DNA from 2 places in the Priestia sp. TRM10 genome. Region 2 is predicted to be linked to the other one. Evidence: riboswitches for the same ligand, from Rfam matches in the RefSeq annotation. Region 2 holds a riboswitch; the other holds the start of a gene.
What was found. A riboswitch is a leader RNA that binds a small molecule or an ion and turns the genes downstream of it on or off. The one in region 2 is predicted to bind thiamine pyrophosphate.

Region 1 (15,346 bases), on a different contig from region 2:
TACATTCCGCTTGGGTTTGCAAAGATATTTCCGTTACAGCACGTGATTAACGTGCTTTCTGCTGTATTATTAGGTCCTTTTTACGCGGTTTTATGTGCGTTTGGAACATCGCTTTTACGCAACTTGTTTGGGACAGGTTCAATTCTTGCTTTCCCAGGAAGTATGATTGGTGCCTTTTTAGCAGCGTTTTTATATCAGAAAACGAAGAACATGGCGCTCACTGCGTTAGGAGAAGTCGTTGGAACAGGGATTATCGGGGCCATAATAGCGTATCCTTTTGCCCTTCTTTTTCTAGGGAAAAACGTCGCTCTCTTTGCTTTTGTTCCATCATTTATTATGAGCTCGTTTGGTGGGGCTTTACTTGGCTATATCTTTTTACGTGTACTTATAAAACGAAATGGAATTGAAAATTTAAGGAGGCTAAATTCATGAAAACATCTTTAACAATTGCAGGCTCTGACAGCTCAGGAGGAGCAGGGATTCAAGCAGATTTAAAAACTTTTTCAGCACTTGGTACGTACGGAATGAGCATCATTACTGCAGTTACTGCTCAAAATACGAAAGGTGTTCTTTCTGTGCAAGATATTTCGCCAAACATTATTGAAGATCAGCTTGATGCTATTTTTACAGATATTAAAGTTGATAGTGTGAAAATTGGAATGCTCTCAACGGTTGAAACAATTAAAGTAGTTGCTAAAAAACTGAAAGAATACAATGCCCCGCATGTTGTATTAGACCCCGTGATGATTTCAAAAAGCGGCTATGACTTGCTTCACCCAGAAGCTGTTGAGGCATTAAAAGAAGAACTATTGCCTCTTGCATCAGTTGTAACACCGAACGTTCCTGAAGCCTGCAAACTTACAGGAGCAGAGATTAAGACAATCGAGGAGATGGAAGATGCAGCACGCCTTTTAATAAAGGAAGGTCCATCAGCCGTTTTAATGAAGGGCGGACATTTAGAAGAAGAACCAACAGATGTTCTTTTTAATGGAGAAATGTTCACACACTTTTATGGAAAGAGAATTCAAACAAAAAACACGCATGGCACAGGTTGCACGCTTTCAGCTGCCATCTCAGCAGGATTAGCACGAGGATTAGCCCTTGAAGATGCGGTAAAACAAGCAAAAGAATATATTACAGGAGCTATTAAGAATAGCTTAAACATCGGAAGCGGACATGGCCCAACTCATCATTTTTATGATCTTTACGAAAAAGCGGGCGTCTATAAAGAGGAGAGAGTCTAATGATGAAACAAAGAATTAGTGAGTTGTTAAAGGAAACAAGAGAAAAAAATCCTCTTGTTCATCATATTACAAATGCTGTGACAATTAATGATTGTGCGAATGCAACACTCGCTGCTGGCGGTTCTCCTGTTATGGCAGATGCTATTGAAGAAGTAGAAGAAATGACGTCTATTTCTTCTGCACTTGTCATTAATTTTGGGACAATCAAAAAAGAGTCTCTTGTTGCAATGGAAAAAGCAATGAGAAAAGCAAATGAAAAAGACATTCCCGTTGTCTTTGATCCTGTTGGAGTTGGGGCTACAACATATCGTACGAAATCTGCTCAGTGGCTGTTAGAGCAAGTAAAGGTAACGGTTATTAGAGGAAATGTTTCTGAAGTGGCCTCTCTTATTGGAGTAGAAGCTAAAACCTCAGGCGTTGATGCTGGAGAAGTTGATGAAGATAAAACTACAATTGCTAAAAAAACGGCCAAAAAGTATAACACTGTTGTTGTCATAAGTGGAGAAATTGACGTTATTACAGACGGAGAGCGTGTCGTCTACGTAGAGAATGGTCACCAGATGTTAACGCGTGTAAGTGGGACAGGATGTATGACAGCATCTATTATTGGCTGTTTTGTTGGAGCAAGTGGGAGTGTGTTAGAAGGAGCGCTTGCTGGTATTTCCTATATGGGACTTGCTGGAGAAAGAGCCGTAAAGCGTCTTAAAGAAGGAGAAGGGGTTGGCACTTTTAAAATTAATCTTTTTGACGAACTATCAACACTTACGAGTACAACGTGGGAAAAAGAGGTGAAAATGTATGAAGCAAAACAACCTATCTTATAAAATGTATCTTGTTACAGATTTGTTTGGGGGAACAGAAGAAGAACTTTTAGCAAAAGTGGAAAAAGCGCTTGAAGGAGGGGTAACGCTCGTACAGCTTCGTGAAAAGGAAGCGGACGGAAAAGAGTTTTATGAGCGTGCCCTCCGGCTTAAAAAGCTTCTTGATCGATTTCACGTTCCGCTCATTATTAATGACAGGGTAGATGTAGCACTTGCTGTTGGGGCTTTTGGCGTACACGTTGGGCAAGATGATTTGCCACTAAAAGTTGTGCGTTCTCTTGTAGGAGATATGATTGTTGGCGTATCTGTCCGAACAGTTCAAGAAGCGAAAAAAGCAGTTGAGGACGGAGCAGATTATATCGGAGTTGGCGCAGTTTTTCCGACAAGCACAAAACTTGATGCAAAAGGAATTACAAAAGAAGAGCTGACTGAAATTACGGGAAGCGTACGTATTCCAGCTGTTGCAATTGGTGGAATTACAGCTGGAAACATTGAAAAATTAAATGGAACAGGTATTAAAGGAGCTGCTGTTGTGTCAGCTATTTTAAAAAATCAAGATCCAAAGAAAGCAGCGGAAGAACTAAACGAGAAATTAGATATTCAATAAAAAAGAGAGACAGGTGTCTCTCTTTTTTTTATGCTTCTACAGGGTTCATTTCACTTGGCCACTGCTGTTTTTGATAAGCCATATCCCAGAATAAATACTCAAGCTCACAGCTTTTAATGAAATGATCTTTCATTTTTTCTTTTTCACGCTCTGAAGCGCCTTCTGCCCACTGATCTAAGAGAGCGCAAAGCTTATGTGTGACAGAGTCCATTTCTTTTTTGCCATAAAACATAATCCATTCATAGAAAGGATGATCTTCTGTTGGATTGTGTTTCTCAATTAGTTTTTGACCAATTTCTAAGTATGTCCATGGGCAAGGAAGAAGAACCGCGATGATTTCTCCAAGCGAGCCTGTTTGAGCAACGGTTGTCATATGGTTAATATAATGATGTGCACCAGGTGCTAGTGGTTTTGCTTGAAGATCTTCATATTTAACTCCTGCAACATCACAGAAATTGTGATGAGGATGAACTTCGCTATGAAGCACAAAATTGATTTGTTCATTAAAAAGTTCCATCTGTTCACGATTTTCACAGCGTGAAATAGCAACGCCATATACGCGGCAGAAAGAAGTTAAATATTCGAAATCTTGACAAACGTAGTGAATAAGAGCGTCTTTTGGAACGTTTCCTTCTCCAATTCCTTTCACAAAAGGGTGATTGAAAATTGTTTCGTAAACAGGTGCTGCAACGTGACGAAGTTCTTGACTAAAAGACATCATTTTTCCTCCTTATAGTGGAAGGCCAAAAGGGAAAGGAAATAAAAAACCACTCTTCATAACAAGAGTGGACAACGAGCGAAAAAACGCTGCTGCCACTTTCCTACGCTGGTATAAACCAGATCAGGTTCAAAGGGATTAAGAAAGCTCTTATCTCAGCCATTACGGCACCCCTAGTGGACTTCCTATGTAATTGCACTTAGTATAACATGATTTTTCCATCTTTGTATATCCCTTATCCGGAAATGTTTGTAAAGCTTCAAATTAGGTTATGAAGGCGAGTATTCTCGCCCATATTAAAAGGGAAAGCAGTATAAAAGGAGGAGAATGGCGATGACAAAGCGTAATCAAAAAACAAAGTCTGGTTTACAAAGTGTGAACAAAACGAATAAAATGGAAATCGCACGTGAAATAAATGAAAATCCTAAAAGCACCCATACATCTGTAGAAAAAACAAATCCACGCTAAGAACGAGAGCCCATTTGGCTCTCGTTCTTCCTTTATTTCCAAAACCTCCACCATGATTTGACTTTTTCTTCTTCTTCAGCTGCTGCTGTTTGTCTAAAATTATGAACAAAGTCGTGGAAGAGGCGCTCACGCTCTTCGATATCTTGACGATGCATTTGTCTGTCATGCTTTAGTTCATTTACATATGCTGCTCTATCACGTTTAATAGAATCAATTAAATCTTTCATTTCATCTGCTTTCCAGTCTGAACGCTTCGTCATCTCATGAGCAAACGAGCGAAGTTCAAAGCTTGTCGACTTTGAATTTTCTTCTAACTCATGAACCATTTTTTTCATCTCATCCATTGAACTTCCCGATGACTGTTCAATATTTGTAAGCCAATGTTTGAGCTCAGCTTGTCTGTCTAATGCTTCTGCTGAAACTTGTTCAACATACCCCTGCATTTCTTCAGTTGTTTCTTCACTTATTTTTGTTAATCGGCTTGAAACATGTTTGAGCTCTCTCTGCACTTCTTTCGACGTTTGTTCACCAGATTCAGAGACAACCGCATTAATCGCTTCAATTGCTTCTACTGTCTGTTCATTGTTATGTTGAAGCTGTTCTTTTACTTCAGAAATAATTTCATTTCTCACTTCACCGCGAATTTCATTTCTGACCTCTGTTAAAAGTTCGCGTTTGAATGTATCGAAAGCTTCAAATACATCTTTGTATGTTTGAACTTTTTCAACCAATTCACTTTTTACTTGATTTACAGGCTGAGGAGTAGAGTCTACTGGGCGCATTGTAGAAAGTTCCTCGTTCTTTTTCTTTTCTTCCTGCTGAAGGCGCTGGCGTTCACGTTCAGCTTTAATACGCTGTTCAACGACTCTTTGCTGCTTTTTTTGATCGATAGAAGAAGGAGGTGGTGCTTGTTTTTTTTCATTGTTATTTTCATTAAGAGAACTGTTATGTTTAGCAAAGGATAAGACATTAGACTGCTCAGTACTATTTTGTGAGGATTCTGGTTTCTGCTTCGCCTTTTTAAGAAACAGCTTAATTTCTTCTTTTTTTGTTTTCTTTCCGTACATGTCTTTTAACGTTCTCAGCATTTGGAGCTCTTCTTCTGTATAAATGCGTGCACCTTGTTTTGTGCGAGGAATGTAAAAAAATCCGTCGAGTTCTTTTTCCCATTGTTTAATAATTCTTGGCGGAACATTGACCTTTTTAGCAGCTTCTTTCGTCGTATACGTTTGCATTTTACTCACTCCTCCTCAAGCGGGTTACGTCAGTTTTTATTAAAAAATCCATTATTGGTATCGTTATGTTTTCATCTTGTCTTTTTATGCTAATACACTATTCCTTCAATTAAGCCTCATTTTCCTGCTGAAAGACAAAGGTTGTCAAAACTAGTGTTTGTTTGCTACAACTAAAATAAAAAGAAGAGAAATTTCGACTTATAGTGTCACCCTTTTTATTTTGATTTTCTTCTGATAAAAAGAGAATACTGATATAAAATGGAGAAAGAGGAGGATGACATGTATAGTTTTCAATCGCTAGACAAAGAACAGTTTCCATTTCCAACTTTGTATCGGCAAAAGGAAGAATATCATCAAATTACGGACTATCTTCAGTTTTATAAGCTAGATGTGTCAAACCTTCAGTATGAGTTCGGTTTTTTTGACCATCGTTCACAATCTTTCTTCATGCAGCGTTTTCGTCCCGAAAATAAGCGTGGAACAATTGTAGTTCTTCACGGCTATTATGATCATAGCGCAACATTAAAGCATGCTATCCGCTATTTTACAAATATGAAATATGAAGTTATATGCTATGATTTACAAGGTCACGGTCTCTCTACAGGAGAGAAAGCGACGATTAAAGAGTTTTCTCAATATAGAGAAGCATTCTCACATTTTATCCATACATATTGTCAAAAAGAGTTTCCTCCATTTGTTGTGGCACATAGCACAGGGGCAGGGGTTGTTGTTGATTATCTTTTAAAAGATAGTCATGTATGCCCATTTAGGCATGTGTTCTTTCTTGCCCCTCTTGTCCGGATGAAAGGGTGGCAGCTGGCAGCTTTATCTATTCCGCTTCTTTTTCCATATGTGAAAAGCTTCAAACGAGTATTTCGACGAAATTCAAGCGATAAAGCATACCTTCAAGAGGTGCGAAGGGATCCGCTTCAGTTTACAAGACTTCCGTTAGAATGGATAAAAGCTGTACAAGCATGGACGCATACGCTTGACAACAGGCGTGCTTCTACTCAAGCTGTTACTTTTATTCAAGGAAATAAAGATAAAACCGTTTTACATCGTTATAACTTGCCATTTCTACAAAAAAAATTTCCAAACTCCTCATGCATTATAGTAGATGGAGGAGATCATCAGCTGTTAAATGAAAAAGAAATATTTCGCAATATTGTGTTACAAAAAATAGAGAAAGTGGTACAAACTAAAGAGAAAGAATAAAATTGCAAGAGGATGAAAAAAGATGAAGGAAACAATTGGAGCCTTTCATTTTGAAGAAGATGAGTTTATTACAATTGCTCTTGCTCATTACAATCGCTTCAAAGAGTCAGCTCACTATGATCAAAAATATAAGTGGTATGTATTAAAAGAGTTAAACGAATTTATGGAGAGAAGTGTTATAACAAAAGAAACGGTTGGGGAAATCGTTCATTATCTTAAAAAGGAAAATACATCGAGCGGGTACTTTGTTTATTGGCGTAGCTTACTCGAATTTGAACGGTTCTCTATCACTTATGAAGAACAATGTACAGATGTGCTTAGAACGCTTTATGACGATGAGAAGCCTCTTAAAGAAAGACTTAATGAGGCGACTCGTCAAAGTCACTCATGTGGCTATTCATTAGGAGCTCCGCTTCTTGGTTACTTGCTTGCAGCATTTGACTATACGTTGTACCCTATGTACAAAAAAGAAGTGCTTGAAACATTTAAAAATATGATCGGAGCACATGAGAAATTAGGGCGTGCTGCTGATAACTATAGTCAGTATGTTGAACTGTGCAAGTATCTTTTACCATTTGTGGCTCGTGAAGTAAAAAATGCAACAATGCTGGATGTGCAAGATTTCCTTTATTGCATAACAAAATATAGAGAGCTTTTTGTTCCTGTTATTATTCATTATTTAAAGCATCTTAGTGAAAAATCTTACGAAGAGGCGGAAGATGCACGAGTTTGTGCTCTTTTGAAAATGGTTCATGGAGCAATCTGTGAGATACCAGAGTTATCGCCTCTTTGTATTCAAAAGGCCCGGGAACTTACAACATTTAAAAATGATTCATATCCTTCTCTTGTTATTTATACAAAAGAACAAGAAGGTCATGTAAAACTTTTTTTAGAAATTGAAAAAGATGAAATTCGCTATGGCATTATGGACGAGTATGAGAAAGACATGGACGTTATTCATCGAATTGAAGACTTTTCGTTCTCACGTCTTCGGCAGAAATATGAAACAGCTTATGAACGACTCATTCGCCTTAATAGGCAAACAGTGCGAGAAGAAAGAGCTTCATATGGGGAAAGGGAAGAAAATGAGCGTCAGCCTGTTTCATTTGATCATAATGTGCAGTTTCCCTCCCTTTATTTTGAAGATGAAGAACGCTTGAAAAGGCAAATTCAATCCGCATTGAAAAACGGAAAACATTTAATTTTCGCAGGACCTCCTGGTACAGGAAAGTCAAAGCTTGCGAGTGAAGTTTGTAAAAGCTATGGAGTTCAGTCTGTATTTACAACAGCCTCTTCTGATTGGTCAACGTTCGAAACCATTGGAGGATACCATCCAACAAGAGAAGGGACATTAACTTTTCATCCAGGCCTTTTTTTGCAATGTTTTAAAGATGACAGAACGAAAAAAGAGCAAAATAAGTGGCTTATTGTTGATGAAATGAACAGAGCTGACCTTGATCAAGCATTTGGTGCCCTTCTTTCAGTTTTAGCAGGTGATCGCGTTTCTTTAGGATTTAAAGCGGAGAATGGAAAAAACGTCACGATTTCCCCACAAGAAGAAGGAAGAGATGATGTTCATGAATATAGCGTTCCTTCCTCATGGAGGCTTATTGGCACAATGAATACAAGAGATAAAGCAACTTTATTTCAAATGAGCTATGCTTTTATGAGAAGATTTGCCTTTATTTCTATTCATCCTCCAAGTGAGATTACCGAAAAGGTTTTGTTTCGGTATATGAATAAATGGGGAATTGATAACTATCCATTTATTACAGAACTTACAAAACTTTGGCATGTTATAAATCAATATGAACAAATCGGGCCTGCTCTCATTCAGGATGTGGCTCTCTTTACGAAAGATGAAGGAGATTTTACATCTGCCTTTCAGCTGTTTTTATGGCCTCAAATTCGTTTGTTTGAAGGAGAAAGAGAGTTTATGAATGAGATTTGTTCCCTAAACTTTATTGACGAAGAAACAATAAGAAGGGAGTGGAAAGATGAACAATAAAGAATGGCTGAAAGAGATGAGCGATATTCTTCTTATTTTTCTAAAAGGAAATCGATTCTCTCTTTCGTCTTTTTTTGAAAAAGCATCTTTTCACATTGATTCAATTGAAGAGCTTGCAATGATTCATTTTCTCCTTCAAGACGAAACAGCCGTTTTCTTGGAAGAGCTAGCGAAAACAAGAGAGCTTTTCCCTTCTTCAACAAATATTCATAAAAAGCAGAGTGGGAAAATGGCAGGCCATATTCAGTGGAAAAAGACTATTGAAGCTCGAAGCAGAGAGGGATTCACAAATCGGGCGACATATGTCAGCGGCTCGAAAAACCGAACATTTGAGACAAAGGAAAATAAAGTTTTAAAAGCTTGTCTTAATATGTTACGCTCATTAGTGCAGAAGTACGGTGAAAAAACGGAGCTTTTATCGTCTGTGAGAGACTATGAACAAAAAATAAACAACTATCTTGCATTTTCACTATTAACAAGCATAAGTTGTGAGAAAATAACAAATGAAGAGATTAAAGATGTCACAACATCGAAAGTAAGTTTGTACCGCCAAGCAGCTCTTCTTTTGTTACAATACAATCGTTTGAATGCTAAAAAAGTGAATGAAGAAGATCTTTTGCATCTTTTTCAACGTACATTTTGGCAACCTGAGCAAATGGATGTGTTGTTTGAACTTTACTGGGCATTAAAACTCGTCAAAGAAAATACAAAAGAAGCTACACTCCACCTTTTATATGAAGGAGAAAACTTAGTTGCAAGCTGGGAAGATATGAGCTATACGTATAAACTTTATCATAACTCTAAAGGTTCCGCTCTTTCCTTCAGTGTAAAAATGGGAGAAGTCGATGAAAGCGATCATCCGTATTTAGCACGAAAAGTTCTATCCCAAAAAGAAGCAAATCGGTTAGGAAATCAGTTTTTTACAACAAAGGCGAGAGAGCATATATTTTGGCAAGGGCGTCCAGATCTTGTTGTTGAAATGAGAGAGAAAGGACGCAATGAGCTGTATAAAGCTGTTGTAGGTGAAGTTAAGTTTACGGACTCTGAAACATACGCAAGAGAAGGTCTTCGGGAGCTTTGTGATTATCTATATTTTGCTAAGATAAACAACTCATATGCAAAAGAAGGAATGATTGAAGGGCGGTTGTTTTTAAGAGATGCACCTTTTTCAAATGTTGAAGAAGGTAAAATTTCAGCATACAGTCTTTCTTCTTCAACAAATTTAGCGATTACACCTTAAAAATATAAATAGAAACGGCAAATTTAGTGTATAATAATGTCAGGTTTTAAGATCGGATTCTACCACAATATTTGCAAAAGAAGAAACATAGCTTGTCAAAAAGTCAAATTTTCGTTATATTATTCACTAGAATTATGTTCTAAATGAAAATAAAAAATAGTGCAAACAAACAGATGAAAATGATCTTTATTGATTGTTAATGCTTTGCAATTTTGAAATGAAAAGGAGTCGCTAACTATATGGAAAACACGCCAAAAGCTCAACCGACGGCAGACGTTGGTGACATGATTCAAGTTAATAAAGGAATGTACAAAGGATTCAAAGGAAAAGTTATGACAGTGCGCGAAAGCTCTGTTATTGTGGAAATGGGCGTTGACTCAGATTCTGGTGAGCCTGTTCGTACAGTAATCAATCATCGTAACTATAAAAAAGTAAAAGCTTAAAAACGAAAGGGACGCTTACAGGCGTCCCTTTCATCATTTTTCTTTTAAGAGAAAAAGCTTTCTAGTACAATAAAAGTAGTGAAAAAAAGCGTGGAAGAAAGGAACGAAACAACAATGAACATACCAAAAGAAATTGAAAATCTTATTGAAGAAAGACAACAAGGAGCATATCAAGACGATGAGCGTCTTATTGGAAAGGGCGGTTATATGGCTGAAGATGAAGCTATCATAACGGATGCTCTTATCGCGCTTTCATTAGGGAAAAACGTACTTTTAAAAGGACCAACAGGGTCAGGGAAAACGAAGCTAGCTGAAACACTCTCAGCTTACTTCAAACAGCCAATGCACAGTGTGAACTGTTCAGTTGACCTTGATGCCGAAGCATTGCTTGGATTTAAAACGATTCATACAAGCGGAGGAGAAACAAACATTGATTTTGTTCCAGGACCTGTTATTCAAGCTATGACAAAGGGTCATCTTCTATACATTGACGAAATCAACATGGCAAAGCCCGAAACATTGCCAATCTTAAACGGAGTACTTGACTATCGTAAAATGATTACAAATCCGTTTACAGGTGAAGTTGTGCGCGGTGAGCAAACGTTTGGCGTTATCGCCGCAATCAATGAAGGATATGTTGGGACAGTACCTTTGAATGAAGCACTTAAAAACCGTTTCGTCATTATTGATGTTCCATATATTAAAGGAGAAAGCTTAAAAGCGGTTCTTTCTTCACAATCTCGCCTTAATGACGAGAAAATGATTGATAAGTTTGTAAGACTTTCAACAGATTTAATCACACAAGTAGAAAACGGACAAGTTTCAGAAGAAGCAGCTTCAATTAGAGCGCTTATTGATACGTGTGATCTTGCTCTTTATATGCCCCCGCTTCGAGCAATTGAGCGTGGTATTGTTCAAAAACTAGAAGATGAGCGTGAAAAGGCTGCTGTCCAAAATATTGCTGAAACTCTTTTTGAGTAAGGTGTTGTTTCATGAAGTTTATTAAATTTAATGATAGTCAAATTAATTCTTTTCTATTTATGGAGCTCGAAGACTTAGCCCGAACGTTGACAAAAGATGAAGAAATGGAGATTGAGTATCGCGTTTCTTCCTATTATGATCCATATTTAAAAAAAATGTACCTAAGCCATTTCTGGGGGCAGCGTCCACATGAGGAAACAGTAGCAGGCTTAAAAAGCGACGTGTTTTTACGAAGCACGGAAATTACCCATGGTGATTACGGGGCCATTGCTCGTTATGTAAAGCATATTCGTCGCTCTCCTGTTCAAAGTTTCGCGCGCCAATTGTTTATGGTATTTGAAAATTTGCGTCTTGAAGAAGATTGCAAAAAAGACCGACCAGGTACGAAAAAAGTATTTTTAAAGCGACGAGAAATGTATAAAATGTACTTTAGCACACAGCTTCGCTTTAATGTGGAGCGTAACATTCACACTGACGCACTTTTTTGTGCTTTATATGTGCTAGCAACAGTAGATAATCCCTTTGAAGAACTTCCGTCTATTCAACCTGATATTGACCGAGTGATTCCATTTTTACGCGAGCAAATTATGCGCACCTTTGAAGCTAAGACAACGCGTGAGGTGACGCGTATTTGCGAAGAGATAAGTGATGTGCTAGAAGAAGTGCTTGAAAAAGATATGTTAAACACGTATTTCCTTCTTCCAGATTTTAATTATGAAGAGCTGCAGCAAGGATTAACATTTGATGATTTAAAAAGAAAATCTAAACTTAAAAATGATGATGTGATTAAAGGTGAGAAGTCAGGGGAAGAAGACGTTCACGAAGATAAACTGCCAACATGGCATCAAGAAACAAGTAAAGCAACGGAAAGTTTCCTTCAGTTTGATTTAGAGCAAGGTTCAAAAACAGATTTAGGGGGAGATGACGCTGTTCGTGAAGGAGAAGACGGAGATCAAGCGCTAGGTGTTGTTCAAGGGCAATCTAAAAAAGCAAAGCGGAACGATTATTCAAAGCTAGAAGCGCTTGAAACAAGAAAAGAAGAACCACAAGAAGGCGGAGATGAGTCGTTTGGAAAAGACAATCGCTATGCGAAAGCATTAGTAAAAGAAAAAACGCGCCCAACGTCAGAGGAGCGTTCACAGTACAGTGCAAATGTAAAAGAAATTGCACCATATCAAAAGCGGTTAAAACAAATGATTTCAAAAACACTTGAGCATAAGCGGATTTTACCTCGCACTGATCTGCATTTTGGGCGTTTAAATCAAAAAAACTTGCTTCGTCTTGCAACAGACGACAATCCGCGGCTTTTTCATAAAAAGAACGATCCATCTCATGAAATTGATGCTGTATTCTCGCTTCTTGTCGATTGTTCAGCCTCTATGTTCGACAAAATGGAGCAAACAAAGCTTGGCATTACTCTTTTTCATGAAGCATTAAAATCTGTACACGTGCCACATGAAATTGTCGGCTTTTGGGAAGATACAAACGATGCAACAGAAACGTATCAGCCAAACTATTTTCAACATGTTATTGATTTTTCTTCATCGTATAAGAAAGAAAGCGGATCTGAAATTATGCAGCTTGAACCAATGGAAGATAACCGAGACGGCTTTGCAATTCGTCACGCTTCTCAAAGTTTAATGAAGCGCAGCGAAAAACAAAAGTTTCTGCTTGTTTTTTCAGATGGAGAGCCTGCTGCAATGGGATATGAGCAAAACGGAGTTGTTGATACACACGAAGCTGTTTTACTCGCGCGCAAACAGGGAATTGAAGTAATCAACGTCTTTTTATCAAATGAACCAATTGATGAAGGACAGCAAACTACAATTCGCAATATTTACGGGAAATACAGTATTTTAGTTGAAGACGTTTCAGAACTTCCGAACGTTCTGTTTCCACTTCTAAAACGACTTCTTCATAAGAGTATTCAAACAGGATAACTCTTTTAGAGCTTCTTATTCCTATAAGGGTAAGAAGCTCTTTTTCTCTTAAAAACAGAGTTTGGAGTTGAGACTATGCAATCCATTTTTGTGAACGTTAAGCAAGGAAGAGGCACATCATATGAACTTGGCCACATACTTGGCAAATGGCATAAAGGAACAATTTTGTATGAGTCACATAAAAGACGAAGAAAGAAGTCATTAAGAAGCTATCCCATCCAACTAAAAGAAGCGCGTAAGAGAGTAGAAGAGTTTGCACCACACATATGGGAAGAGCTTGAAGGCATTTCAGATGGAATGGAGTGGCGATTAGAAGACGTTGTGCATGAGTATAGCGGCTATCAAGGAGAATGGAAAAAGTCAGGGTGCTCTGCTCTTATGGCGGAAGGCTTTTATGCTCGAAACTATGATTACCATCCTAAAACATATGATGGTCGCTTTTTACTTTGGCAACCGAGCGAAGCATATGCAAGTATCGGATTTGCTCAAAGGTTGATTGGACGTATGGACGGAATGAATGAAAAGGGACTTTCAATTGGGTATCATTTCGTACATCGAAAGAAAGCAGGAGACGGGTTTATTTGCTGCTCCATTGCGCGGTTTATTCTTGATACATGTCAAACAACAGAAGAAGCAGTAGAAGTATTAAGAAATATTCCACACCGCCACTCGTTTAACTATACGATGAATGATAAAAATGACCGTGCTGCAATTGTTGAAGCCTCTCCGCGCGGAGTTAACGTTTCATATGGAAGAAGTCTTGCATGCTCCAATCATTTTAGATCTCGGGAACTTCAAGATGAAAACCGCCGTCACCTTGTTGAGTCAAAAGAAAGACTAGCAAAACTTGAAGAAGCATTAGAAAATCCGCTAACACCCTATGGAGCATTTGAGCTTTTTAATCATACAGATTATCCGTTTTTTAAACGCGACTACAGAAACTCGGCAGGAACGATTCATTCTTCTGTTTATGCTCCAAAAACAGGGCGAGTATATGTTGGAGTTGGAGAAAATCGTCGTCCTGTAATTTTTTCTTTTTATGATTGGATAAAAGGACAAAAAAATGTAGTTACAAAAATCAAAGGAGAAGTAGATACAAATTTAGACTTTCCTCATTTGAGCATTTTATAACACCTCTTTTTCAAGAGGTGTTTTTTTATTGATAGGAGATCCCTATCAATGAGGGATCAATTATCTAATATTCTTTAATATATAAGAGTGATAATCTATAAAAAGAACGAAAAGGGAGGACGCAACATGAAAGAAGCTCTTGGTACAAAAAATCAGTGGAACCCAGAATACTATAATCAAACTGCATCATTTGTCGCTAAATATGGGGAAGATGTGCTTTCGTTACTTCGTGCAAAAGAGGGGGAATGTATCTTAGATTTGGGCTGTGGAACAGGAATTCATGCTCATCAGATTGCATTAATAGGGGCAAGTGTTATAGGAATTGATGCTTCACAAAACATGATTAGAAAAGCTAAAGAATCCTATCCTCAACTTGAGTTTAGAACTGGCAACGGAGAAGATTTTCAGCTTGAAAGAAAAGTAGACGCTGTTTTTTCAAACGCTGCTCTACACTGGATGAAGAGGCCTGAACGAGTTATATCTTCCGTAAATCACTGTTTAAAAAGCGGAGGTCGGTTTGTTGGGGAAATGGGATGTAGAGGGAATGTAGATTCCATTATTCAAGCTCTGTATCAAGCTTTAGAAGAGTATGGAATAGAAAAAAAGGATATATACAATCCATGGTATTTCCCGAGTGTTGGCGAATATACAACTCTTCTTGAACAGGGAGGATTTGAAGTATGTTACGTTTCCTCTTTCGATCGACCAACAGAACTTGCTAAAGAAAATGAAGGCATCAAGGGATGGATTGCTAACTTTGCGGGAGACTTTTTAACACATATAGACCAAAGTATTCAAGGAGAAGTTGTAAAAAGAGTAGAGAGCATTGCAAAGGAACACTTGTATAAAAGTGAAAAGTGGGTTGCTGACTACAAACGCTTGCGATTCTTAGCAATAAAAAAATAAAGAGCAAAAAACCTTATGATAAAATTGTCATAAGGTTTTTTTATGAAAAGGAAGTGCATAATGATGGATATGAAGTGGATAGAAACGTTTCTTGTTGCAGCAAAGCATGAAAATTTCAGAAAGACCTCTGAGCTTCTTTTTCTTTCTCAGCCAACTGTTACAGCACATATTAAGCATTTAGAACGAGAGCTTGGCATTTCTTTTTTTAAACGCTCCGGACGCCACGTTTATTTAACAGAAGCAGGACGAAGATTTGTTCCACATGCTGAAAAATTGGTGGAAAGTTATTATGATGGTGTGCAAACTTTAGAAAGCTTTAAGCAAGGATTTCAGCGTAAAATAACAGTTGCTGTTGCTCCTTATATTGCTTCAGCTATTTTGCCGAGATT
Region 2 (15,346 bases):
TCTCTTGTTACGTACTTTATTGCCTATAACATTATTGACTTGTCCGTTCAAGATCAATAGCTCAGAGCCATATCAATCTCTTGATATGGCTCCTTTGATTAAGGTTGTAAATAAGAAAGAGTAAGGGAAGTCAGCATTTTTGCTGCAATAAGCATTGACCTCTCATCAATATCAAATTTAGGATGATGGTGAGGGTAATTTGCTTTTTTCTTTTCATTGCCTGCACCAGTGAAAAAGTATGCACCTGGTACTTTTTGAAGATAATAAGCAAAATCTTCTCCACCCATATTTGGTAAAACCTCTTTTGTATTAGAAGACCCAACAATAAGTGAAGAATGTTCTGCAACTAAATTTGCTTCATAAGAATGATTGATTACAGCAGGATATCCTTTTTGATATGTAAAATCATAGGAAGCTCCACCTTGTTGGCAAATACCTTCCGTGATTTTTTCCATCTCTTGTTGAATAAAATGCTGTACTTCTTCATCAAAGGTGCGAACCGTACCTCTGATGGTAGCTTTTTGCGGAATAACATTAAAAGCATCACCGGCTTGGAAAGAGGCTACAGTTAAGACAGCGGGCTTTAAAGGATCAACGCGTCTGCTTACAATGTGCTGGAGAGCTTGAACGAGTGAAGTTCCGATTGCGATTGGATCAACTGTATCATGAGGGGAAGCCCCGTGGCCCCCCTTCCCATTAATTGTAATATCAAATCGGTCCGCAGCTGCCATAAATTCTCCGCTACGGTATCCAATCTCCCCAATGGGGATAGGTGTCCAAAGGTGTGTGCCAAAAATAACATCCACACCATCAAGACATCCATCTTCAATCATTGGTTTTGCTCCGCCAGGCGTTATTTCTTCCGCAAATTGATGGATAAATACGACGTTTCCACAAAGCCTATCCCTCATTTCAGAGAGAACCTTAGCAACGCCAAGGAGTGTTGCAGTATGAGCATCATGTCCACATGCGTGCATAACCCCTGGATTTTTAGATTTATATGGAACATCTTTTTCATCTTGGATTGGAAGAGCATCAAAATCAGCACGTAAAGCAACTGTTTTTCCTTGAGCACCACCTTTTAGAAAGCCAACAACTCCATTTCCTCCAACACCTGTTTTCACATCTAACCCTAATGAATTTAAATAATCTGCGATTTTAGCAGGAGTTTGTACTTCACGAAATGAGAGTTCAGGATATTGATGAAAATAGCGGCGCAGTTCTACTATTTCAGGGTAAATATCTTCTAAACGGGCTAACTGTTCTTTCATAACCTTTATCCCTCCGATATTGTTTCTTTATCCTTATTTTCTTATCAAGCTTTACATTCTTGTATTTGAAATAGCATCCCTTACTTTCTCTAAGGATACCTCTGCTTTTTGTTTATTTAGCATCATAATATTCGCATAAAGAGCATCAATAAGGCTCAATTGACCAATCCTAGAAGCAAGTGCTTCAGAACGATATTCTGTTTCTTCAGAGCTTGTATAAAGTGCTACATTTACACCTTGACTTAAAGGAGATTTTGGAAAACTTGTAATACCAATGGTTTTGACTCCATTCTTTTTAGCAACATCTAAAATTTCCATGATCTCTTTATTAGAGCCTGAGTGGGAGATGAAGACAGCTGCATCTTTTTCAGTGAGCTGTGAGGCAGACATTCGTTGAAAATGTGAATCAATAAAAGCAAAGGAATCGATACCTGATCGGATGAATTTGTGATAAGCATCCATTGCAATGACGCTGGATCCTCCTATTCCAAAGAAATGAATGCGGCGTGCTTGAAGCAGGAATTGCACCGCTTTTTGAATAGATGATTGCTCTAATATTTCAAGCGTATTTTCAAGTGTTCGGATGTTTGAATGAAAAATTTTTTGAGAGACTGTTTTTTCATCATCGTCCTCTAAAATTTTTTCATTAATTTGTTGAACAGGACTCATTGTTTCAGAAGCAAGTGAAATTTTCATTGCTTGATAGCCTTTGAAACCAATTCGTTTGCAAAAGCGAAATACTGTTGCATCTGCTACACGCAAATCTTCTGCAACCTCATTAATCGTCCCATGAATAATTTTCTCGGGATGATTTAAGATATAATTAGCGATTTTCTTTTCTTTTTCACTAAATCGAGCAAAATGGGAGCGTATTTTACCTAAACAGTTTTGTACCATATCATAAATCACTTCCTCTACGTTCACTAGCGTTTAATATTTATTTTACAACGAGAAAACAAAACTTGTAAACGATTGCAACAAGAAATTTTTTTTCGTATAATAGATAAGGACATAAAAATTTTTTTCAAAAGAGAGGTTTTACAATGGAAATCGGCATCGTTGGACTAGGGAAAATGGGCTTTAATTTAGCTCTAAATTTATTAGATCATAAACATGAAGTGGTAGCTTTTGATGTTGCAAAAGAGTCTGTTCAAAACATTGAGAAAGAAGGAGCTAAAGGAGCTTATTCAATAGAAGAACTTGTTTCAAAACTTCCTGAACGTAAAGTTGTATGGGTAATGGTTCCAGCGGGAGAAATTACAGAAGGTGTAATTACCGAGCTTGAGAGCCTTCTAGGGAAAGATGACATTATTATTGACGGTGGGAATGCAAACTATAAAGAATCATTAGCACGTTCAACTCGTCTCGCTGAGAAAGGCATCCATTTGTTAGATGTTGGTACAAGTGGAGGAACAGATGGGGCTCGTAATGGTGCTTGTACAATGGTTGGTGGAAATAAAGATGCATTTAGTTATGTAGAAGAGATTTTCAAAGATATTTGTGTTGAAAAAGGATACTTATATACAGGTGAAAGTGGAAGTGGTCACTTCTTGAAAATGGTTCATAACGGAATTGAATATGGTATGATGCAAGCAATGGCAGAAGGGTTCGATGTATTAGAAAAAAGTCCATATGACTACGATTATAAAGAGGTTGCTCGTGTTTGGAATAACGGCTCTGTTATTCGCTCATGGCTTATGGAACTTATCGAAAATGCATTTTCGAAAGATCCAAAGTTAGAAGGCTTAAAAGGAATTATGCACTCTTCAGGAGAAGGAAAATGGACGGTAGAAACAGCTCTTGATTATCAAGTAGCGACACCTGTTATTGCTCTTTCTCTTATGATGCGTTACCGTTCATTAGAAGACGACACATTCTCTGGTAAAGTCGTAGCTGCACTTCGTAATGAATTTGGTGGGCACAGTGTTGTTAATAAATAAACAAGCATAGAGGAGAAACATAAAGGAGGAAGAAACATGGGAGAAAAATATGTACTAGGGGTCGATATTGGTACAACAAGTACGAAAGCTGTTTTGTTTTCACCTGCAGGCAAAGTCATTGAAAAGCATGGGGTTGAGTATCCACTGTTTTCTCCAACTCCAGCAACAGCAGAGCAAGATCCAGAAGTGATTTTTGCAGCTGTTATTGAAAGTATTAAAGAAACAGTAGCGAAAAGCAACGTTAATGCTGAAGATATTGTATGCGTATCATTTAGTTCCGCTATGCACAGTATTGTAGCTGTGGATAAAAAGGGAGAACCCCTTACTAAATGTATCACATGGGCAGATAACAGAAGTGCGCATTGGGCTCAAAAAATCATGGATGAATATAATGGCCATGAAATTTATTTGCGCACAGGTACACCTGTTCATCCAATGGCTCCGCTGTCAAAATTGCTGTGGCTAAAAGAAGAGCATAACGAGCTATTTTCTTCTGTGCATAAGTTTGTATCAATTAAAGAATATGTTTTCTACAAGCTTTTCCATGAATATGTTGTAGACTATTCTATTGCTTCTGCAACGGGAATGTTTAACTTGCGAAATCTTGATTGGGATGAGGAAGCTCTTGAAGTAGCAGGAGTGACAAAAGATCATCTTTCCAAACCGGTTTCAACCACGCATTCTTTAACAGGCTTGGATGAAAAGTTTGCACAGGAAACAGGTCTTCTTGCTTCAACTCCATTTGTTGTTGGTGCAAGTGACGGCGTTTTATCAAACTTAGGGGTAGATGCAATCGACCCAGGTGTTGTAGCTGTTACAATTGGGACAAGTGGAGCCATTCGTGCTGTAACAAATAAGCCTGTAACAGATCCGAAAGGCCGCATTTTTTGTTATGCGCTAACAGATGATCACTGGGTAATCGGAGGACCTGTAAATAACGGAGGCATGATTTTCAGATGGGTTCGCGACCAGCTTGGAGAGCAAGAAATTCAAAAAGCAAAAGATCTTGGTAAGAATTCATATGATTTATTAACTGAAATGGCTTCTAACGTTAAAGCAGGAGCTGAAGGGTTAATTTTTCACCCATATCTGGCAGGAGAGCGTGCTCCATTATGGGATGCTAATGCACGAGGTTCATTCTTTGGATTAGGACTTCATCATAAGCGTGAACACATGGTGCGAGCTGTTTTAGAAGGCATTTTATTCAACCTTTATACTGTACTTCTTGCTTTAAGTGAGTTAATTGGGGAACCAAAGAAAATTAAAGCTACAGGCGGATTCGCTCGATCAGAGGTTTGGCGTCAAATGATGGCCGATATCTTTGGACAGGAAGTAACCGTTCCGGAAAGCTTTGAAAGCTCATGCTTAGGGGCAGCTCTGCTTGGCCTTTATAGTATTGGAGAGATTGATTCCTTAAATGCTGTATCTTCAATGGTTGGAGAAACTCATCAACATGCACCAAATGAAGAGAATGCTCAAACATACCAAGAGCTTTCCTCTATTTACATTCGCCTTGCGCGCCTTTTTAAAGAAGAGTATGCAAACATCGCTGCCTTTCAAGAAAAACAGTCTTAAAAAAGAGAAAAAAAGCCGATACTTTCAAAGTATCGGCTTTTTTAGCTGTTTCACATGAAACGTATGTGTTGTTTCACTTTAAAAGAAAAAGTGCTACGATAATGAACAAGTGTAATTTTAATGATAGAAGAAATGAGATGAAAAAATGAGTGAAATGCTTTCCCTGCAAATTAAACGTAAAGACGCAGGAAAAATTAAAAGTGGTGTTCCTCTATTAAAAAAAGAGGCCATTGTGAATCCACATGTGCTTAAAAAAGAAGGTCAGCTACTTCGGTTAGTAACAGAAAGTGGCGAGTTCTTAGGAACAGGATACTATGGAAAACAAAATAAAGGGTATGGTTGGGTTCTTACAACAAACGAGCGCGAAAAGATTGATGAATCTTTTTTTATCAACAAGCTCTCTCAAGCCCTTGCTTATCGTTCTTCATTCTTTCAAAACTTATCCACAACTGCTTTTCGAGTGTTCAATGGTGAAGGAGACGGTATTGGCGGTTTAACGATTGAATATTTTGAAGGATACTATGTTATTAATTGGTACAGTGAAGGAATTTATGCTTTCAAGGATTTAATCCTAAGTGCTTTAAAAAAGGTTGTTCAATATAAAGGCTTATATGAGAAGAAGCGTTTTGATCAGCAAGGTCAATATATTGAAGATGACGATTTTGTAGATGGAGAGCGTGCTCAATTTCCGTTAATTATCAAAGAGAATGATGTGAATTTTGCAACATACCTCAACGACGGAGCTATGGTCGGGATTTTCTTAGATCAGCGCAACGTGCGAGAACGTATTAAAGATCATTATGCTAAAAATAAAACGGTCCTTAACTTGTTTTCCTACACAGGTGCCTTTTCTGTTAGTGCTGCAGTTGGTGGTGCTTCTAAAACAACAAGCGTGGATGTTGCTAATCGAAGTTTAAGTAAAACAATTGAGCAGTTTAGAGTCAATCAACTTGATCATGAAGACCATGATATTATCGTAGAAGACGTTTTTCACTACTTTAAATACGCAAAACGAAAAGAGTTTACGTATGACTTAGTTATATTAGATCCTCCAAGCTTTGCCCGCTCTAAAAAGTTTAGATTTAGTGTCGCAAAAGACTATCAAAAGCTCTTAGAAGACACAATTGATCTAACAAACGACAATGGAGTAATTGTTGCTTCTACAAACTATAGTGGCTTTGATATGAAAAAGTTTAAAACCTTTATCGATGGAGCTTTCAAAGCTAAAGGAGAACGCTATAAAATTCTCGAAGAATATAAGTTACCAAAAGATTTTAAAACAAATCCTCATTTTAAAGAAGGAAACTATTTAAAAGTTGTCTTCATTCAAAAAGCCTAAAATCCTCCGTTTTAGGCTTTTTTTCTGTTTCTAAAAACTGTGGATAACTTAGAGAGGAAAGGTTATCCACAGTTTTTAATACTTAAAGACTTCTTTTTTCTAAATTCTTCTTTCCTCGAATAAATCGCTTCCTCCATTCTCCTATATACGACCTTTTTCAACTTCTTTTTACAGCAAAAAAGCTGTTCTTCTACAATATCCGCCTTTTCTCTTCCTAACGACATAACTTCATCCTCTTTTTTTACTCTTCATTCTTGGTTTAGTGCTGCCTATCAATACTATGAACTCCCTTACCTGCGTATCTTTTGTTTCCCTTCTGGCTAAAACAGATAGAAAACAGTATTTATAGTGGTACATCATCTAAGGATACTCCCTTACTTTTTGAGAAGCCTATCCCTATAATCAATATCTTCAACTTCTTATCCACCAGTTTCTTGATCTGCTAGCTTCCTCATATCCTTTATCCACTTTTTCCTTCGGCTCTTATTATTTTTCAACCTTTTCTTGATCCTCTTTCCTGGTAGAAAAAATTATTTTCAGAAAATATAGATCTGAACTTCGGTTATCTCTGTACCAATTTAACTGTCAGTCTGTATTTATATAGAAATTATTATAAAAAAATACCAAAAAACACTATTGTTTTTCTAAAATAATATAAAAAATAGCTTATTTGTCGAAATGTCGAATTATTTCCCGTACTGTTAAAAATTTAAATTTAATAAATATAGTCTGTAATACCTATAAAAACCCGTGGAACATTTGATGTTAAGCCATTCTTTTTTTTAGGTATTGATTTTTTTAGAACGGGAAAATAAAAAGAAAGAAGAAAGTAAGGAGGAATATAGGGTGAGAATTTTTTCAAAAGATGAAATGTATAACATTGATCAAGAAACAATGGAGAAGATTGGATTAAATAACGGTATGTTAATGGAGAATGCAGGGCAGACAGTAGCTCGAGAAATTGAAAGTCGAATCAAAAAAAATGATAAGATTATTGTCATTTCTGGAACGGGGAATAATGGGGGAGATGGAGCTGTTATTGCCCGTATTTTAAAGGAGAGAGGCTTTTCTATTGAGCTTTGGATGAGTCATAAAGGAGGAAGTGTTGCAGAAGATGCCCAACGGGCGTTAAAGATTTATGAGAATTGCGGGCATTCGTATAAAATCTATGAAGAAAATGAAGAAGTATTTCAAACTTCTTTAAGGAAAAGTACGATTATTGTAGATGCTCTTTTAGGGATTGGTACAAAAGGAAAGGTGAGAGATCCATATCGAAGCATCATTGAAGAAATAAATGAGGCAAACAAAATCATATATGCCGTGGATATTCCAAGTGGACTCAATGCGGATGAAGGGGAAGTAGATGTAGCGATTAAAGCTCATACTACATTTGTTATTCAAGGTGCCAAGCAAGGGGCATTTTTGTTTCCTAGTGCAAACTTTTATGGGGATATTAAAACTGTTGATATTGGCATCCCTTCTTCTGTTATAGAACAGAATTCGCATATGAAAAGAAGGTGGAGTAAAAATGAAGTGCTTTCATCTCTTCCACATCGGGACATCTCCTCACATAAAGGAACATATGGGCGAGCTCTTATGATAGCAGGATCCGAAAATATGCCTGGGGCTGCTGTTCTTTCTTCGAAGGCTGCTTCCCGAAGTGGGATAGGACTTCTCACAATTGGCATTATCGAAAACATTAAGTCTATTATTGCCTCTCATCTTCCTGAAGCAATGTACAATCTTCATCAAAGCCACCAAGGTATGCTTTCTGAAGTGAAAGATTACAGCTCTTTGCAACTAGATGCTATTGGCATTGGTCCAGGAATTGGAAGAAATAAGAAGACGGAAAAGATCGTTGAGGAAATATTGAAACAGCAGGTTACCCTTGTGCTTGATGCAGATGCATTGTTCCATGTGAAACCTCATTTACAGAAAGTGCAGGAGAGAAATTTTCCAACAATTTTAACTCCTCATCCAGGTGAAATGGCCTCACTTCTGGATTTGTCTATTAAAGAAGTAGAGAGTGACCGATTCGGAAAGTCGCGCGAGTTTGCTCAAACGTATGGCGTATATCTTGTTTTAAAAGGACCTTTTACTATCGTGACGACTCCTGCTGGAGAGCAATTTGTAAATTCCTCGGGAAATCCTGCTCTTGCAAAAGGTGGTAGTGGAGATGTGTTAACAGGAATGATTTTAGGATCTGTTCTTCAGTATGAAAATGTACAAAAGGCGCTGAGTAATGCTGTATTTATTCATGGTGCTATAGCAGATCAACTAGTAGCATCTACACATTCTCCATTAGATGTACTAGCTACAGACATTATTGAAGGAATTTCTCCACTGCTTCATGAATTATATAGAGAAAAGGAGTATTCTACTGGATACTGAAATGTGAACCATTTTCTTTTAAGGTTTTAAGAGGAAAGGGGAGTTAGAAGGATTGGAAAAACTCATTAAGCAAGCTATTTATAATAGAGGTGACACTTCAAACGTTCAATTAATCCGGCCTGTTTCTGGTGGTGATATCAATCAGGCATCTTATGTGAAGACAGAGAAAGAAGAATATTTTATTAAGTATAATAATTCTACACCTCCTGGTTTTTTTCAACAAGAAGCTCAAGGCCTAAAGAAAATCAAAGAGACAGGTGTTATTCAGGTACCAAATGTGTACGACTTTCATGAATCAACAGAAAGCGGAGAAGGATGGCTTATTTTAGAATGGATTCAAGGAGAGAAAAATGAAAAAACAGAAGAGCTTCTTGGCAGACAGCTTGCACTTATGCATAGTGTAAGTAAAGATAAATTTGGTTTTCCTCATTCTTCGTATATTGGGATGATGGAACAGCCAAATCAATACTATGAGAAATGGTCAGAATATTACACGAAAAGTCGTCTTCTCCCTCAAGTAGAACTTGCAAAGAAAAAGGGGTACCTTTATCAGGAACGAGAAGCAGGGCTTTATGAACTTCTTGAGAGAATGGAGAAATGGCTTCCTCATTCTTGTGAGGCTTCTTTACTTCACGGGGATCTTTGGGGAGGAAATTGGATTGTTGGTAAAGCAGGAGGTCCTTATTTGATTGATCCCTCAGTATTTTATGGTCATTCTGAATTTGAACTTTCTTTTACTGAACTTTTTGGTGGATTTTCTTCAGAATTTTATCAAGCTTATCAAGAAGTTCGGCCGCTTTCTCCAGAGTATGAGGAAAGAAAACCACTCTATCAACTTTTTTATCTACTTGTTCATTTAAATCTTTTTGGAGAAGCTTACGGAAGGTCTGTAGACCGAGTTTGGCGCTATTATGTAGGGTGAAAAAGAAAAAAGAGTAGTTTACATCATTTACTAGATATGCTATAGTTCGAAATGTAAACTGAATATTCAATATTTTACTACTAGGGGAGCCCTAATTTTGTGGGCTGAGAGGAAAGACAAAATCTTTCTGACTCTTCGAACCTGATCTGGGTTATACCAGCGGAGGGAAGTAGGAGAGATAACGTAAGAAAGTGAATTGCGTTTTTTTCTACATATCCAATTGGGTTCTCTATATTAGAGAACCCAATTTTTATTTTAAGAAAAAATTTCTGCTATTTCATCTCCTCCAAAGGTGTAGCCCAACAACAATACTAAGGAGGAAGATTTGTATGTCGAAAAAAGTAAACATTCCATTGCAATCAACATTTCCAAACAGTAAGAAAGTTTATGTAGAAGGTGAACATCATAGTATTCAAGTACCAATGAGAGAGATTAAACAAAGTGATACAAAAACAGATAGCAAACATGAAAAAAATGAACCAATTCGTGTTTATGATACAAGTGGAATTTATAGTGATGAAGCTGTGGAAGTGGATATTACGAAAGGGTTACCTCGTGTTCGAGAGGCATGGATTATGGACAGAGGAGATGTAGAAAAATATGAAAAACGAGAAATCAAACCAGAAGATAACGGATACCGAAGTGAAAATCAAAAACAAAATATTGCCTGTTATCCAAATGTAATTAAGCACCCGTTCAGAACATGTAAAGGAAAGAATGTTACACAAATGCACTATGCCAAAAAAGGGATTATTACCCGGGAAATGGAGTTTATTGCAATTCGAGAGGGAGTAGAAGCAGATTTTGTACGGAAAGAAGTTGCAGAAGGACGAGCAATTATCCCATCGAATATTAATCATCCTGAAAGTGAACCAATGATTATTGGGCGTAACTTTTATACAAAGATTAACGCCAACATCGGCAACTCTGCTGTTAGTTCTTCTATAGAAGAAGAGGTAGAGAAGATGACGTGGGCAACAAAATGGGGCGCAGACACAATCATGGATCTTTCTACAGGGAAAGACATTCACACAACGCGGGAGTGGATTATAAGAAATTCACCAGTTCCAGTTGGCACTGTTCCAATTTATCAAGCACTTGAAAAAGTACAAGGAATTGCAGAAAATTTAACGTGGGAAATCTATCGCGATACACTTATCGAACAAGCAGAACAGGGTGTTGACTACTTTACAATTCATGCTGGTGTTCTGCTACGTTACATCCCACTTACGGTTAACCGAACAACAGGGATTGTGTCAAGAGGAGGATCTATTTTAGCTCAGTGGTGTCTTGCTTATCATGAAGAGAATTTTCTCTATACGCATTTCGAAGAGATTTGTGAAATTTTAAAACGTTATGATATTGCTGTTTCACTTGGTGATGGCCTTCGTCCAGGCTCCATTAAGGATGCGAATGATGAAGCGCAGTTTGCTGAGTTAGAGACGCTAGGGGAGCTTACAAAGATTGCATGGAAGCACGATGTTCAAGTAATGATTGAAGGGCCTGGACATGTACCAATGCATAAAATAAAAGAAAATGTTGATAAACAAATGGATATTTGTCATGAAGCTCCTTTTTATACATTAGGACCATTAACAACTGATATTGCACCAGGTTATGACCATATTACATCTGCTATTGGAGCAGCAATGATTGGTTGGTTTGGTACTGCGATGCTTTGTTATGTTACCCCAAAGGAACATCTTGGATTGCCAAACAAAGATGATGTAAGGGAGGGAGTTATCTCTTACAAAATTGCAGCGCATGCGGCAGATCTTGCTAAAGGTCATAAAGGAGCTCAAGACAGGGATGATGCTCTTTCTAAAGCTCGGTTTGAATTTCGGTGGGATGATCAATTTAACCTTTCACTTGATCCTGAACGTGCAAGGGAATTTCATGATGAAACTCTACCAGCAGAAGGTGCAAAAACAGCACACTTTTGTTCCATGTGCGGCCCGAAGTTTTGCTCCATGAGAATTTCTCACGATATTCGCTCAATGGCGGAATTAAAAGACAAAAGTATAGAAGAAATTAGAGAAGAAGGTATGAAAGAGAAATCTGAAACATTTAAAAAGGAAGGCTCACATCTTTATTCATAAAAAAGGACCGGTCTCACTATAATTGAGACCGGTTTTTTTATGATTTTTAAACTGTTTTTGGCGTTAGGTTAAAGCAGCGGTTGTAGATCCATTCATATTTTTCTTGAGTAAGATCATGAGGATTCCCTCCTGTTTGAGGGTCTTTCATTGCTTCTTTTGAAAGACGTTCAATCATATCTTTTGGCACCCCTTGATCTTCAAGAGAAGGAATACCTAGATCTTCAACAAGTTCATACATCCAGTTTACAGAAGCTTTTGCTGCCTCTTCTGTTGTCATGTTACTTGTATCAATTCCAAATGCTTTCGCAATACGTGCAAATTTAACAGGGTTTCCTTTCCAGTTGAACTCCATCACAGGCCCCATCATAGCTGCTACGCATTCTCCATGAGCAACTGGAATAATTCCGCCTAATGTTTGGCTCATTGCATGAGCTGCTCCTGCTGATTCACTGCCGTAAGAAAGACCAGCAAGCATAGCTGCTTGGGCCATTCCGTATCTTGCTTCAAGGTCTTCCCCATCTGCATAAGCACGGCGGATATAATGTGCAGCATACTCCATTGCCATTAATGCAACAGCATCTGTAATTGGTTGAGCAAATTTCATTGTATAACATTCAATAGCGTGCGCTAGTGCATCAACGCCTGTCATTGCTGTAACACGTGGAGGCATTGATACATGAAGTTTTGGGTCAATAATTGTAAGGTGAGCAGCAATAAGTGGCCCACCAGTATTAAATTTAAATTCACGCTCTTCATCTGTAATAACAGCCCACTGTGTTACTTCAGAACCTGTTCCAGCTGTTGTTGGAATTGTTGTTAGTGGTGGGATTCGATTTTCAAGCGGTTTTTTACCTTCAGCAGCTTCGTAATCTAATACAGAGCCTTGATGTGTTGCCTCTACTCCAATTGCTTTTGCTGTATCCATAGAGCTTCCACCCCCAACTGCTACAAGACCGTCACATTCTTCTTTTTTGTAAAGAGAAGAACCTTCTGCAACAAGTCGAACGGGTGGATTTGGTTCTACTTTGTTAAATAAAACTACTTCAATTCCTTCTTCTTTTAAGTTCTTGATTACAGGATCAACAACACCTGCATTGTAGATGCCAGGGTCTGTTACTAAAAGAGCCTTTGATACGCCTAATTTTTTTACTTCTTCACCTAGGTGGCTAATTGCTCCGATACCATGTTTGATTGCTGTAGGGATCTCAAACTGATGAAATTTTGTCATATGTTCAATTTTCATATTTAGTGTCATACTAAAAAACCTCCTTAGAATAGTAAAAAATTATTTGAACCAGCCAACAGGCTCTGGTTTTGTATTTCGATAAATATGCTTAAGTTCTGTATATTCTTCTAATCCAGTATGACCGAGCTCACGACCGATTCCGGATTGTTTGTAGCCACCCCAAGGAGCTTGAGCAAAGTATGGATGGAAATCATTAATCCAAACAGTACCTATGCGAAGGCGGTTTGCTACATACTCAGCTTTTGTAATGTCATTAGACCAAACAGCACCTGCAAGGCCGTAGATTGTATCATTTGCTAATTTCACGGCCTCTTCTTTTGAACTGAATTTTTCTACAGTAAGAACAGGTCCAAAGACTTCCTCTTGTACAATGCGCATGTTCGATGTGCAGTTTATGAAAATCGTAGGAGAGTAGAAGAAACCATTTTGTAGCTCTTCAGCTTTTGGACGTTCTCCTCCTAGCGCTAGTGTAGCTCCTTCTTCTTTACCAATCTCCACATAGCTTTCAACTTTTTCACGATGCTCAGCTGAGATAAGAGGACCGCTTTGTGTTCCTTCATCAAATCCATTTCCGAGCTTAATGCGTTTAGCTTTTTCAACTAGTGCTTCAACAAATTTGTTATGGAGGCTTTCTTCAACAAGCAGGCGAGCACCTGCTGAACATACTTGCCCTCCATGGAAGAAGACTGCGTTTAAAGCCTGATCAACGGCTGTATCAAAATTCGCATCAGCAAAAACAATATTTGGATTTTTCCCCCCAAGCTCTAAAGCAATGTTCTTTACGTTAGAGCTTGCTGCTCGCATAATTTTTTTGCCAGTTTCAATTCCACCTGTAAAGGAAAGAAGATCTACTTCTGTACTTGAAGAAAGTTCAGCACCAACTGTATTTCCTTTTCCGAGTACGAGATTTACTACACCTTTAGGTATTCCTGCTTCTTCCATAAGTTCAAATACTTTAATTGTTGTGAGGGGAGTGATTTCACTAGGTTTCATAATAAGTGTGTTTCCTGCAGCGAGAGCAGGAGCAAGTTTCCAAGATGCTTGGAGTAAAGGATAGTTCCACGGTGTAATTTGGCCACAAACCCCAACAGGTTCACGAACTACTCTACTTTGTGAATGTGGAAGAGGGGAGGAGATGACTTCACCGCCATTTTTGTCCGCAAGACCTCCATAGTAGGAAAACACATTTGCGATATCTTCCATATCTGCTCGACTTTCCTCGAGCGTTTTTCCTGTATCTAATGTTTCAAGTTTTGCTAGTTCTTCATGATCACGACGAACAAGAGATGCAATCTTCTGAATAATTGAACCGCGCTCATTGGCAGGTGTAAAAGCCCATTCACCTTCGTCAAAAGCAGTTCTTGCTGCTTTTATCGCCGCTTTTGTATCTTCTTCATTGCCTTCTGAAACTTTAGCAATCACTTCTTGATTGAACGGATTAATAATTTCTCTTGTTTCTCCACTTTTGGCCTCAACCCATTGACCATTGATAAACATTTTCTTTGTTTCCAATCTCTTCACTCCTCCTAATGAATCGTAAAGTTTGTTAAGAATATTTTTAATAATGTTTATATTTAACAACTTAACATGGCAATCATTTCTTGTCAAAAAAGAACTTTTTAACTTATAAACCTTTATAAATTAAGACTAAAATTGGGGTGTAAGCCTGCTTTTGAGAGAATGACAGTATAACTTTGTTAAGAAAAAATTTAACGAAACTGATGTTATTTTCACTTTTTAGAAATGAACTTATAATGATAAAGAGTTTTCTTTTTTTACAGAGGGAAGTAAACTAATTGATAAATATCTATAACAATAGAAGTGCATCGGCTACTATAGGGCTGACTTGAAAATTTTAAATATAAATTCTAAATCGATCATATAGAGGAGGAGACACAATGGAACAAGGTGATGCAGGGAAGATGACTGAAAAAGCAAGAGCTTCCATCGAACATGCGAAAGGTCTTGTAACAGAGTCAATTGCTGAAACAATGGACTTGTATGGGGTAACTGGAAGTGTTGGAAATTTGTTTGGAACAATGTATTTTGAGAATGATATGACGCTTGATGAGATGAGAGAAAAGCTTGGGATGAGCAAGCCGAGTATGAGTACAGGAGTAAGAAGACTACAAGAGCTTGATATTGTGAAGAAAACATTTATAAAAGGAAGTAGAAAGCATACGTATGTTGCTGAAAAAGATTTCTTTCACTTTTTTGCTAACTTCTTTACTCATAAATGGGAGAGGGAAGTAAAACTAAATTTAGAAGCCATTGAACAAGCTCAAGAGGAAATTAAAAATGTCTTAATTATGAAGGAGCTTGGAGAAGATCTTCAGGCAGAAGCAAGAGATTTATATCATCAACTTGAGGATTCAAAGCCTTATTATACTTGGCTGCATAAGCTTGTGGAGAGCATCAGGAGCGGGAAAATTTATGAGTTTATTCCAAAAGAAAAAAAATAATATATTTAAAAGTGAAGAAAAGGGGAGGGGAGAGAGATGAAGAAAATACAGGCTGTTATTTTTGACTTTGATGGCGTTATTGTGGATACTGTACCACTTTA

Region 1: linked by a shared signal. The riboswitch ahead of tenA (thiaminase II) and the one ahead of thiC (phosphomethylpyrimidine synthase ThiC) in region 2 are both predicted to bind thiamine pyrophosphate.

The regions. Positions count from the first base shown of each region.
Region 1 covers NZ_JBJZOT010000013.1:520,809-536,154, forward strand. The annotation lists gene thiW (energy coupling factor transporter S component ThiW) at 1-432, shown strand, start outside; gene thiD (bifunctional hydroxymethylpyrimidine kinase/phosphomethylpyrimidine kinase) at 429-1,244, shown strand; gene thiM (hydroxyethylthiazole kinase) at 1,244-2,068, shown strand; gene thiE (thiamine phosphate synthase) at 2,043-2,672, shown strand; gene tenA (thiaminase II) at 2,701-3,390, opposite strand; TPP riboswitch at 3,474-3,575, opposite strand; gene ACK3CR_RS14000 (hypothetical protein) at 3,724-3,858, shown strand; gene ACK3CR_RS14005 (MerR family transcriptional regulator) at 3,891-5,093, opposite strand; gene ACK3CR_RS14010 (alpha/beta fold hydrolase) at 5,373-6,308, shown strand; gene ACK3CR_RS14015 (AAA family ATPase) at 6,331-8,316, shown strand; gene ACK3CR_RS14020 (hypothetical protein) at 8,306-9,556, shown strand; gene ACK3CR_RS14025 (DUF2187 family protein) at 9,796-9,999, shown strand; gene ACK3CR_RS14030 (ATP-binding protein) at 10,114-10,980, shown strand; gene ACK3CR_RS14035 (vWA domain-containing protein) at 10,992-12,920, shown strand; gene ACK3CR_RS14040 (C45 family autoproteolytic acyltransferase/hydrolase) at 12,996-14,051, shown strand; gene ACK3CR_RS14045 (class I SAM-dependent methyltransferase) at 14,178-14,957, shown strand; gene ACK3CR_RS14050 (LysR family transcriptional regulator) at 15,018-15,346, shown strand, end outside.
Region 2 covers NZ_JBJZOT010000011.1:74,705-90,050, forward strand. The annotation lists gene ACK3CR_RS08775 (YitT family protein) at 1-60, shown strand, start outside; gene ACK3CR_RS08780 (M20 family metallopeptidase) at 99-1,271, opposite strand; gene ACK3CR_RS08785 (MurR/RpiR family transcriptional regulator) at 1,323-2,168, opposite strand; gene gnd (phosphogluconate dehydrogenase (NAD(+)-dependent, decarboxylating)) at 2,315-3,211, shown strand; gene gntK (gluconokinase) at 3,248-4,786, shown strand; gene ACK3CR_RS08800 (class I SAM-dependent rRNA methyltransferase) at 4,932-6,125, shown strand; gene ACK3CR_RS08805 (hypothetical protein) at 6,188-6,349, opposite strand; gene ACK3CR_RS08810 (NAD(P)H-hydrate dehydratase) at 6,972-8,516, shown strand; gene ACK3CR_RS08815 (fructosamine kinase family protein) at 8,569-9,438, shown strand; TPP riboswitch at 9,511-9,623, shown strand; gene thiC (phosphomethylpyrimidine synthase ThiC) at 9,768-11,537, shown strand; gene gbsB (choline dehydrogenase) at 11,584-12,792, opposite strand; gene betB (betaine-aldehyde dehydrogenase) at 12,823-14,280, opposite strand; gene cudC (choline uptake/conversion transcriptional regulator CudC) at 14,682-15,245, shown strand; gene pgmB (beta-phosphoglucomutase) at 15,282-15,346, shown strand, end outside.